DNA from 3 places in the Photobacterium sanguinicancri genome. Region 1 is predicted to be linked to each of the others. Evidence: predicted binding sites of a transcription regulator. Region 1 holds the regulator's gene; each other region holds the start of a gene.
What was found. The regulator PurR, encoded in region 1, represses purine synthesis genes. The targets are predictions, from matches to a motif close to TNANGNAAACGTTTNCNTNA.

Region 1 (4,221 bases):
CAACAGTTGCCATAAGTAGTTAAAAACAATTTTTTGACGTTGGTTGTTCTGCTGCTAGCCAGTATTTTACTTATTTAAGGTAAGATTAAAAGTTAACTGATGCTTTTGTGAACAGTATTTGTGAGAAGAGTCAATCTTTGACGTAATCCTGACATTCAGGAGGCTGGAGCTATAAAAAACGAGGCCAAAGCCCCGTTTTTTATATTGTAAAAAGTGTTGTTTTTGACCGAATGGCTTAAGGTAATAAACCTAACAACTCTCCGCGTCTTGTTTCACTGATCACCGACCAATGTCTGCCGCTGATCGCGCCTTCTAAAGCCCAAAGCAACTCGATGTTGAGATTATTATCATGTGTATCGAGTAGTGCTTTATAAGCATCAATAGCGCCAACTTCTACAAGCTTGTCGACAGTATCAATACCTACTTTTTTCAGCATACGTTCATTCGCTAACCGTAAATTGGGTAAATCTTTGATACGTGAAGGCCCAACTTTACTTTTTGTTTCTTTGTCGTTATTTGCACCGTCTAAAGAACCGCGTGCGTGTTCAATGATCATCTCTGGAGTATTCCACCAGGTATCAGGTATTGCAAAATGCTTAGTCACAACGGGAAAACCGCGTTTTTCATAAACATAAGGGGTTAAGTCAGCTTTTTTAAACTGCTCAATATTTTTAGCATTGGCACGAAGGTGTAACTTATTTTTTACGACAAGTGCAAACATCGTTTCACCTGAAAAAATGCCAAAACCGCCAAACATGGACCGTGATTTAACACTGTCAAAGCAGTCGAATAATTTTAGGGTGTCTTTAAGTATTGGTTTATCCATGCGACTTCTCGGTGAAATAAATCTGGGAGTCACCTAACATATAAGCGAGGAGTTTAGATTAGCAAAGCACACTTAATATATGTCAAAAGCATGTCAAATCCTGAAGCAGGTTTTGCGTTAAATCCATCGGTAACCCCGCTACCTTAAAAGTGTTAAATGTTACCCAAATAACACTCTGTTAGGCCGGAAGCTTTGCGTCCCATTCTTTCAAATGGTTTGCCTTGTTCGTGACTGAATAAGCATATCGTAAATAGCAGAAAATCGTTTAACTTACGGGGGTCAAAGTGTGATGTTGCTTCAATTATTACTATTAAGAGAGAGAGAATATTCAGGTGTGAAATGAAATGAGCAGTAAATTGAAGAGAACTATTTCAATTTTATAAGTAAACTTATTGTTATAGATTAAGTGTTTGTGTGAAAAAATCGAATTTTAAGCGATGTGAATTTATAAAAAAACCGACGTTTAATATTGTCGGTTTTTTGTTTTTTTATGCGCAATAAGAATAATTAATTGAGCTTATGAACTGACTTACGGACAACGAGTGCCGGTGACATTTCAAAAACACGGGTCTCATGTTTTTTATCTTTTACGCGTTCCATCAAGATTTCAATCGCTGTTTTACCTAAGCGGCGTTTAGGCTGGTGGATTGTTGTCAAAGGTGGCGAGAAGAAAGGTGCTAGCTCGATATTATCGTAACCAATGATTGAGATATCTTCAGGCACTCGAATTCCATGTTGAACGAAAGTACTGATCATCGCCATTGCCATAATGTCGTTAAAACAGAAGATAGCAGTAGGGCGCTCTTTCATTGCAATAAACTGTTCAGCTGCTTGTACGGCAGTCTCACACTCGAAGTCACCTTCAATGATCCAATCTTCATTAATATCTAGATCAGCTTCACCCATCGCTTTTTGGAAGCCTTTCAAGCGTTCACGACAGGTTGATTTTTCATTGTGGCCAGATAGACAGCCAATCTTAGTGTGGCCATTTTCGATAAAGTGCTTGATCGCGACATAACCACCGACTGCTGCGTTATCTTGGATTTTATCTGTGTGTGGGCTTTCTGGGCCCCAGTCCATCACAACCATAGGTAGATCACTTTGGCGTTCTAATAGATCTAATAAACGCTGGTCGAGATCTGAACACATAACCATCAAGCCATCTACACGCTTTTCAGCCAGCATGCGCAAGTAATCACGTTGCTTAGAGAGGTTACCTTCGGTGTTACATAGAATTAAGGTATAGCCTTCTTTGTAACAGTATTCTTCTACGCCATGTACAACTTCAGCAAAGAACGGGTTAGTCGATTTCGTTACTAACATACCGATAGTGCGAGTAGTATTACATTTCAGGCTGCGAGCAACAGCACTTGGCGCATAGTTCAGTTCATCGACGGCAGCCAACACTTTCTTCTGTGTTGCTTCTGCTACGAAGCGTGTTTTGTTTATCACGTGAGAGACTGTTGTCGTTGAAACACCAGCCATACGTGCAACATCTTTAATCGTTGCCATAGTTATTCTTCTAATAATTGCAATAAAGAGGGTCTAGCTAAGCCATCCAACACGCCTACTCTTTTTACGTTGAGTGCATGTGTCGCTTTAGACCTTCCATAAAAGTGAAAAGCCGCTTCTCTAGGATGAGCGGCTTTTATAGATTAGGGTAGCGTTACATTGTTAATCGCTTGCGTTCACATTTTACTGAGTGTAGCGCACAGTGCAACGTTTCTGTTTATCAAGATGGTAATACTTGATAGACATCAACAATAATAATGTAACTATGGTGATTTTTGATGCGTTAGTATGCATTCGCATGGGTAATGTAATAAATACGCAAGTAAAGTGCTACAAAATCACGGGGTGTTTGTGCACCGGATGCTCTGTCATAGTGACTGGCCAACCGTAGACTCGTTCAATGTTACTCGGTTCGAGTGCGTGCCACGCATCGCCATCTGCTTGTATTTTGCCATTATTCACAATAATCAAGCGATTGGCATATTGTGCCGCTAGGTTTAGATCATGCAATACAACGATAACGGCAGCGCCAGCTTTAGCCATGTTCTGCGCTAATTGTAACGTCTTATGCTGATGAGCCAAATCAAGAGCCGATGTGGGTTCATCAAGCATTAGAATCGCATTTTCATTTGCTTCACTCAGTTGTGTCAGAATTCGCGCAAAATGAACTCTTTGCTTTTCTCCGCCAGATAAAGAGGGATATAACCTGTCGGCGAGTGTTGTGACATCGGTCTTTTCCATCATTTCAGCTGCTGTCGCCGTTGCATCCGCGCGGGGAAGATCGAGTGGTAAAGCACCGAGTTCGACTACTTCTTGTGCGGTAAATGCAAAGCTTAAACTACTGTGTTGAGGTAAAACGGCTAAATATCGGGCTAACGCTTTAGCTGGCCACTTAGCTTGGTTCTTATTATGAATGCGGATATCACCTCCTGCATCCAACTCGCCACACAGTACTTTGAGTAGTGTACTTTTGCCTGCGCCGTTAGGTCCAAGTAATGCGGTCACCTCACCATGCCTAATCTCGAGATTAAAATCATCAAGTAAGATTTTACCACCAAGGCTGAGGTTTAACCCTTTAGCTGCGATCGCAACGCTATCATGGTGGGTCGACTGCCATTGATCAGATATATGAGCATCAACCATCATGATAAGCGACCTTTTTGTTTAATAAGTAACAGAATAAAGAAGGGGGCACCTAAGATGGCGGTAATGATCCCTACGGGCAATTCAGCGGGAGCCGCAATAACACGGGCGATCATATCTGCAATCAGCAAAATTAATGCGCCAAGCAAGGCTGATAATGGCAGTAAGCTTTTATGGTTAGGCCCGGTAAGCATACGGCCTAAATGTGGAATAATAAGACCAATAAAGCCAATCACGCCTGTTAGCGATACGCACACTCCCACACCAGCAGCACACAACAAAATTAGGCTGCGTTTTAATGCTTGGACATTCACACCCATGTGTTTTGCTTCAGCTTCGCCAAGTAGAAAGGCATTTAGAGCGTTGGCCTTGCGATCAAACACCCACATAAGAATACCGAATGTTGAGAAGGCGAGTGCGATACCTGGCCATGTAGCACCCGCGAGTGATCCCATTGTCCACAGTGATAAATCACGTAGAGCTTGGTCATCGGCAAAGTAATTCATTAAGCCTAAAGCTGCGCCAGAAAGTGCTCCGATAGCCACCCCAGCGAGTAGCATGATAGTAACGGATGTTCCGTTTTTATCTGTCCCCAGTGTATATACCAACCAAGTACTTACTGCGCCACCAAGAAACGCCATGATAGGCACAGTACCTAATGTTAATAGGATCGGGAAAGATGATGCTAAAGAACCAAAAAGAACAATAGCCAGTGCAGCACCTAAACTCGCACCACCTGA
Region 2 (4,221 bases), 1.4 Mb from region 1:
TAAACCAATGTGCGACTAATGGGTAGATGCGATGCTCTTGCTCTTGCACGCGTGAAAAAATATTGTCCACAGTGTCATCTGCAAAGATCGGCACTTTAGCTTGTAAAATCACAGGACCACCATCAAGCTCTTCAGTGACGAAGTGAACACTGGTACCGTGTTCCGTATCGCCTGCATCTAATGCACGCTGGTGGGTATGAAGCCCCGGATACTTAGGTAATAGCGAAGGATGAATGTTAATCATCTTCCCTTGATAGTGACGCACAAAGTCGCCACTTAGGATCCGCATAAAACCAGCAAGGATAATTAAATCAGGCTGATAGGCATCGATTTTTTCAATCATTGCCTTATCAAAGGTTTCTCTGTCACTAAAATTAGCCGCAGAGACATGTAAAGCATCGACATTAGCCTGTCGTGCTCGCTCTAAACCATAGGCGTCAGCTTTGTTTGATAGCACCGCGGCTACTTTTGCATTCGCGATGATACTATTTTCACAAGCATCTAAAATTGCCTGTAGGTTTGAGCCATTTCCTGAGATCAGGACAACGATATTTTTCATTGCCGTACTGCCTTACTTAATTTCTACTTGCTCTTCGCCAGCTTCAACATTTGCAATTTCACCCAGCAGCCAAGCGTTTTCGCCTTCAGCTGTTAGGATCTCGATTGCTTGTGCTGCTTGCTCTTGAGGTAGAGCGATAACAAGACCAACACCACAGTTAAAGGTACGGTACATTTCGTACGTTTCAACGTTACCTGCTTGCTGTAGCCAGTTGAAAATAGCAGGCCACTGCCAGCTTGAACCGTCAACAACTGCTTTTGTTCCTTCTGGTAGTACGCGTGGGATATTTTCCCAGAAACCACCACCAGTGATGTGTGAAATAGCGTGAACATCACAGCTTTCCATCATCTTAAGCGTAGATTTAACGTAGATTTTAGTTGGCGTTAGCAGGTGTTCTGCCAGTGACTTGCCTTCTAGTTCTTCGTTAAGGTCTGCATTTGAAACTTCGATGATCTTACGAATTAACGAGTAACCGTTAGAGTGTGGGCCACTTGAGCCAACTGCGATTAGCGCATCGCCAGCTTTTACTTTCGTACCATCGATAACTTCTGATTTCTCAGCAACACCCACACAGAAACCTGCAACGTCGTAGTCTTCGCCGTGGTACATGCCTGGCATTTCCGCCGTTTCACCACCAATCAAAGAACAACCTGATTGCACACAGCCTTCACCAATACCGGCAACAACTGCAGCTGCTGTATCGATATCAAGTTTACCTGTTGCATAGTAATCAAGGAAGAATAGAGGTTCTGCGCCTTGAACGATAAGGTCGTTCACACACATAGCAACAAGGTCAATACCAATGGTATCGTGTTGTTTCAGATCCATCGCAAGACGTAGTTTAGTCCCTACGCCATCGGTGCCTGATACCAATACTGGCTCTTTATATTTAGTCGGTAGGGAGCACAATGCCCCAAAACCACCAATACCGCCCATCACTTCAGGACGACGAGTGCGTTTAACCACACCTTTAATACGATCAACCAACGCATTACCTGCATCGATATCAACACCAGCATCTTTATAACTAAGAGAAGAATTATTGCCGCTCACAAGAGTTTCCTCACGGTATGTACACCAAACACATTAAATAATCGTACTGATTAGGCCATTATTTAATGGGGCTGAAGTAGAAATCGTGGGTATGATAACAGCAGTCGTGGCGGAAAGGGAAACGTTTGCGTCAATATTTTTGGTTTGCGAATTTCTCGTGAATATCGATGATATTTTAAGCGTAGCCCTGTGGTGAGCATTGGTGATGAAAAAACTGCGTAAGAGAATGGATGATCATTTATGTATAGCGTTTTAATTCTGCTGTGTCTGTTGATTCATTTTTTAGAGATATAAACCTTCCTGAGACAAACGTTTGCTTAAAGAAGCAACAAACACACAAAAAAAGCGTGTTTAAGTGAATGAGTCGCTAAAATTTAGGAAGGTATCGTGTACAATAGCGCGATTTTATATTTTTTTTGCTGTTAGGAGTCATAGATGAAAGTCGTTGAGGTTAAACACCCACTTGTTAAACATAAGATTGGCCTTATGCGTGAAGGTGATATCAGCACTAAGCGTTTCCGTGAATTAGCAACGGAAGTTGGTAGCTTGCTGACTTATGAAGCAACGGCAGACTTCGAGACGGAAAAAGTGACAATTGAAGGCTGGAACGGTCCAGTTGAAATTGATCAATTGAAAGGTAAAAAAGTAACAGTTGTGCCTATTCTTCGTGCGGGTCTTGGCATGATGGACGGCGTACTTGAGCATATGCCAAGTGCACGTATCAGCGTTGTCGGTATCTACCGTGATGAAGAAACACTAGAGCCAGTACCTTACTTCAACAAACTAGCATCAAACATTGATGAGCGTATCGCTCTTGTTGTTGATCCAATGCTAGCAACTGGCGGTTCTATGATTGCAACACTTGATCTTCTTAAAGAGCAAGGCTGTAAATCATTCAAAGTGCTTGTACTTGTTGCTGCGCCAGAAGGTATTGCTGCACTAGAAAAAGCACACCCAGATGTAGAGCTATATACTGCAGCTATCGATGAGAAGCTTAATGATAAAGGCTACATCGTACCTGGTCTTGGTGATGCAGGTGATAAAATCTTCGGCACTAAATAAGCCGAATTGATTTTACGCATAATAAAAAGCCGAACCTTGGTTCGGCTTTTTTGATCTTGTGATGTGCTCTGTCCCGAATTGTATTGGCACATTGAGGACGCAGTATGGCAACATCTTTTAGCTATGAAATAGACATAAAAACGGCAACCATAAGGTTGCCGTTTTTATTATTTGGCTAGCTGTTATTTCTCAATGCCATCAATCTGCGCATTATCAACAACGTGTGATTCACCCAGGTCATCTGGTAACACAAGGTTAAGCAAAATCGCGACGATACCGCATAGGCTGACACCTTGAAGGCTGAATTCGCCGATACCAAAAGCCATGCCACCAATACCAAATACCAGTGTTACCGCTACAATCACAAGGTTACGTGCCTTGTGTAGGTCTACTTGGTTTTTAATCAGAGTATTTAGGCCTACTGTTGCGATTGAACCAAACAGCAAAATCATAATGCCGCCCATTACAGGAACTGGAATGGTTTGTAGTACAGCGCCAAGCTTACCAACAAATGCCAATACAAGTGCTGTTACAGCGGCCCATGTCATGATGATAGGGTTAAAAGCTTTGGTTAGCATTACTGCACCGGTGACTTCTGAGTAAGTTGTATTCGGTGGCGCGCCAAACATCGATGCTGCAATTGTTGCGATGCCGTCACCCGCCATAGTACGGTGTAGACCCGGCTTTTTAAGGTAGTCTTTACCGGTGACATTTGAGATTGCCAACATGTCACCCACATGCTCAACCGCAGGTGCGATCGCAACTGGAATCATGAATAGCACTGCATTGATGTTGAATTCAGGGTAAGTGAAGTTAGGCATTGCTAACCAACTTGCTTGTACCACAGGCGTAAAGTCGACCACACCAAAAGCAAGGCTGACACAGTAACCCGTAACAACACCCGCCATGATAGGTACGAGTTTAAAGAAGCCTTTGGCAAATACGCTGAATGTGATTGTTGTAAGTAATGAGGCGGCAGAAATCCAAATCGCCGCATCACCGTTAACCAGTTGGATGCCACCGTCCCCACTTTTACCAACAGCCATGTTGACTGCAGCTGGTGCCAGACCTAAGCCTATTACCATGATAACTGGGCCAACAACGACCGGCGGCAGTAATTTATGGATGATTCCGACGCCGCGAACTTTGATCACAACGCCCATGAGTACGTATACAACCCCTGCCATCATTAGGCCACCCATGGTGCTGGCTACGCCCCAAGTTTGGATGCCGTACATAATAGGAGCAATAAAAGCGAAAGATGAAGCGAGGAAGATAGGAACAGAACGTTTGGTGATCACTTGGAAAAGAAGGGTACCTATACCTGCACCAAATAGGGCAACATTGGGGTCGAGGCCAGTTAGTAACGGAACCAGCACTAATGCACCGAATGCGACAAATAACATTTGTGCACCTTGGAGAACCTGCATCATTTTTTTATCCACCTTGTCAAAATTTGGTCTTCTAAAAATAAAATCGCGCAATCCTATCACAGTGGCAAACGATTACCTATGCTTTGAAATAGAGTTTTTTCTATCACTGATATG
Region 3 (4,221 bases), 670 kb from region 1:
GGTACGTGCGGAGTCACTTCCCGCTAAACGGGCAAATAAGGCTTCCATTTCGATCGGATCAACGCCCTGCCAGATCCATTGTGGACGACGCAGACTTCGATACCAACCATGTTCGGTATCGCCATCGAGTGCATTGTGCACGCCAGAAGCTTGTTGATGAGCTATACGCACTAAGCTTGAGGTTTCTTTGGATGTCTGACGAGGTGCAAACAGCTTTTCAGATAAATTCGACTTTGATGGTTCAGACACAGTGTTCTCCATAGCAATAACGATAACAACAATAAAAACGGGTGCTTGCAGTTAAATACAAGTCCTAAAAAGCAGTCATTATCGAAAAATAGTACCTAAGAGATAATATATACCGACTACGCCAAGTATAACACTCATCACACCTGGCTTTTATGGGTATTCTTGATGAAGAACAAGCCATATAGTACAGATAAAAAAAAGAGACGCATCAGCGTCTCTCTTTAGTATATCTTTATGGTGATAGCAGATTATTTCTTTGAGATAGGCTCAACGAAAGTCACAGCCATGTCCCATGGTTGCTCAATCCATGTATCTTGAGCAATATCAACCACGTAGTCATCGATAAGGTGCTTACCAGCAGGTTTAGCACAAACCGTAACGAACTTCGCTTTTGGGTACATAGTGCGGATCAGTTCAGCCGTGCCGCCTGTGTCCACAAGATCGTCGATTACGATGAAACCTTCACCGTCACCGTCCGCTTGTTTTAGCACTTTCATTTCACGCTGGTGATCGTGGTCGTAACTTGAAATACATACGGTATCAACGTGACGAATGTTAAGCTCACGCGCTAGGATTGCCGCAGGAACCAAACCACCACGACTAACTGCAATAATACCCTTCCACTGATCAGCTGGAAGCAGTTTCTCTGCTAGCTGACGTGTGTACATTTGCATGTTATCCCATGTAATGACGAACTTATTACTCATATCCGATGAACCTCTAATCAGCGAAATTGTTCACTGTTAACCTGTGTTATAGAAAAATAATTTTAGCAAGAAATAGTGCAGCAATAACCCAAACGCTCGCGTTTACTTCGCGTCCTTTACCACTCATCAATTTTACAACTGCATAAGTGATGAAGCCAAGGCCAATACCTTCAGCAATAGAGTAAGTCAGTGGCATTAATAAACACACCACCACGACTGGCGCTGCTTCGGTTAAATCACGCCAATCAACACTTACTAAGCCAGACATCATTAGAATGGCAACATAAAATAGCGCACCAGCTGTCGCATAGGCAGGAACCATACCCGCCAATGGGGCAAAAAACAATGCACATAAGAATAATACACCAACCGTCACCGCAGTTAGACCTGTACGACCGCCAACTGCCACACCCGACACACTTTCAACAAATGACGTAGTATTCGACGTACCCAATAATGCACCAACAGATGTTGCTGTACTATCGGCTAATAATGCTCGGTTTAGACGCGGTAATTTACCGTCTTCACCAATCAAATTTGCTTTTGTTGCCACACCCACTAACGTGCCAGCGGTATCAAACAAGTCGACAAATAAGAAAGCAAAAACAATCGAAATTAAGCCCACTTCCATTGCACCAGAAAAATCAAGCTGCAAGAACGTAGGTGCGATACTTGGTGGCATCGACATTATGCCGCCATATGTCACGTCACCAAATAAAATACCAAGCAGTGTTACCGCCAGAATCGCAATTAATACCGCCGCTTTGTAACCACGGTGCACTAGTGCAATCGTTAAGAATAAACCTAACGCCGCCAACGCTGCAGGTAAGCTGGTTAAATCGCCCACATGCACCAAGGTTGCAGGATTACCCACAACGATGCCTGCGTTTTGTAGCGCGATGAACGCAAGGAATAAACCAATACCCGCTGAGATCCCCGTACGCAGTGACAATGGGATCGCATTAATGATCCACTCACGTACCTTCAATAAGCTTAAAGCAATAAAACACAAACCAGACAAGAATACCGCAGCCAGTGCTACCTGCCATGTGTGTCCCATGCCCATTACCACACTGTAAGTGAAGAAGGCATTAAGCCCCATACCGGGTGCTTGAGCAACTGGGTAATTAGCAACAAAACCCATAATGAAACAACCAATCATTGCCGCTAAACACGTAGCAACAAAAACAGAACCGTGGTCCATACCGGTTTGCGACAGCATCGTTGGATTAACAAAGATGATGTACGCCATGGTTAGAAAGGTAGTTAAACCAGCCAGTAATTCAGTGCGAACGTCTGTACCGTGTTCTTTTAGTTTAAATAGTTTCTCAAGCATTGCTCTCGATTCCTTGGAGATTTACGCAGCAGTTATAAAGGTAAATTCATCAACAAGCGTTGGTATAAACGTTAAGTAAACGATTAGGTAAACGTTTGCTATTTTGGGTTTAGGTGCGCGATTATATGCCTCTACCCAATGAAGATCCAGTAATGAGATGCAGAATGCTGTAATTTAGTGCCAACTGAACAAAAAACTCAACACTCGATTACGCTTGATTTTTTTACACTTTTAAATCAACAAGTTAAAAGCATATGCACTGTGTGTTATTTCACCACCTTTAAAATTGTCTACTTATCATTAACAAACAATCTATCAAGTTAAGTAGTGAATATGAGGCTTTACAGTAAATGTAATCGAATACAGCTTTCAACTCACAATCAATTTCATACGCTATATACGAACGTCATTTAATAATGCGAGGTAATGCAAGGGGGGGAAGTAAGTTGATAGATAAAAAAACGCCACCCCAATGTGGAGTGGCGATAGAATGTTGCAAATAACTTTTATACAGCTATTTTAAATTCTGAAGTAAGGGGGTAAACAATACTGCTCAAAGAAAATAGTGTTCATCACTCACTATTTTCTGAAAATTAGTAACCGAAGTAGCTCGGGTATTGGAAGTTCGATGTGTAAACAGAGCGGTTGTTCCAATAAGTAGTAATAGAGTCAAATATTTTCATTTTAAATCACCTTTTTCATAAGTTATCCAAACACATGCACAGTCAGCATGGCTCAATTCCTTGGAGCAATAACCTTCACTGGTAGCACTTAATCTCGGTTCCATGGAGGCGATATATCGGGTTCATCCTGAACAGTTAGTGTGTCGTTGTCATCTCTTCATAAGATGCAGAAACTATAACCACATCGTAATTTACTTACAAGCATTTTCTTTAACTACGTCACACTTTTTCTAGAAAAATTAGCTTTGACTGTAAATTGTGTAATTTAATTACACAAAACAAATAAGCAACCAGCTCCATAATAACTATTAGGTATATCACGCAATAAATACACCTCTTGTATTGTTTTGTTATTCCTCTTAGCAATGAGCTGTAGTTACGGATCAAATGAGCAAAACTGTGCAATAAAAGATATTCAGAAATCACAGCACATAGATAGAAGCAGCCGCTTACTCTATAACGTGCCCTAGCGCTTATACTGTGGTTACTGAGACACATTTCCCTGTTCCCTCTACATACACAGTGGTATCCTTGAATTAACTTGGATAGTAAGTTGTGCTACAAAATACGACTTATTAATAGATATTCATCTAGTGAATTCAGTGACGACCTTCTACATCAACTAGATTAAAAGGATCTCACTACTGATATTCAAAGGGAGACTTCTGTGTCTGAAATCAGCCAACTGTCACCACAACCTGTGTGGCAATTCTTCGATCAAATCTGTTCTATTCCACACCCTTCGAAATACGAAGAGCAACTAGCTCAGCACATCATCCAATTTGCACAAGGCGAAGGCCTTGAAGTGCGTCGTGATGATGTAGGCAACGTGTTCATTAAGAAACCAGCAACACCGGGTATGGAAGATCGTAAAGGTGTCGTGCTTCAAGCTCACATCGATATGGTTCCACAAAAGAACGAAGATACAGTTCATGACTTTACTCAAGACCCGATCCAACCATTTATTGATGGTGAGTGGGTAACAGCAAAAGGCACAACGCTAGGCGCTGATAACGGTATGGGTATGGCTGCTTGTTTAGCTGTTCTTGCCGCTAAAGATATAGAGCACGGTCCACTTGAAGTATTACTAACTATCGACGAAGAAGCCGGTATGACAGGCGCGTTTGGTCTGAAAGAAGGTTGGTTAGAAGGTGATATCCTTCTGAACACCGATTCAGAGCAAGAAGGCGAAGTTTACATGGGCTGTGCTGGCGGTGTTGACGGCGCTATCACTCTCGACGTTGCA

Region 2: upp (uracil phosphoribosyltransferase) is a predicted target of PurR. The motif match lies at 1,914-1,933, and genes of this name have one in related genera.
Region 3: OCU87_RS13025 (NCS2 family permease) is a predicted target of PurR. The motif match lies at 2,376-2,395, and genes of this name have one in related genera.

The regions. Positions count from the first base shown of each region.
Region 1 covers NZ_AP024850.1:2,132,473-2,136,693, reverse strand. Annotated here, with positions in the region: gene OCU87_RS10190 (TfoX/Sxy family DNA transformation protein) at 236-826, opposite strand; cyclic di-GMP riboswitch class I at 952-1,057, opposite strand; gene purR (HTH-type transcriptional repressor PurR) at 1,334-2,338, opposite strand; gene OCU87_RS10180 (heme ABC transporter ATP-binding protein) at 2,669-3,484, opposite strand; gene OCU87_RS10175 (FecCD family ABC transporter permease) at 3,481-4,221, opposite strand, start outside.
Region 2 covers NZ_AP024850.1:709,277-713,497, forward strand. Annotated here, with positions in the region: gene purN (phosphoribosylglycinamide formyltransferase) at 1-559, opposite strand, end outside; gene purM (phosphoribosylformylglycinamidine cyclo-ligase) at 572-1,612, opposite strand; gene upp (uracil phosphoribosyltransferase) at 2,048-2,674, shown strand; gene OCU87_RS03520 (uracil-xanthine permease family protein) at 2,857-4,107, opposite strand.
Region 3 covers NZ_AP024850.1:2,803,311-2,807,531, forward strand. Annotated here, with positions in the region: gene frsA (esterase FrsA) at 1-249, opposite strand, end outside; gene gpt (xanthine phosphoribosyltransferase) at 498-956, opposite strand; gene OCU87_RS13025 (NCS2 family permease) at 1,003-2,292, opposite strand; gene OCU87_RS13030 (aminoacyl-histidine dipeptidase) at 3,643-4,221, shown strand, end outside.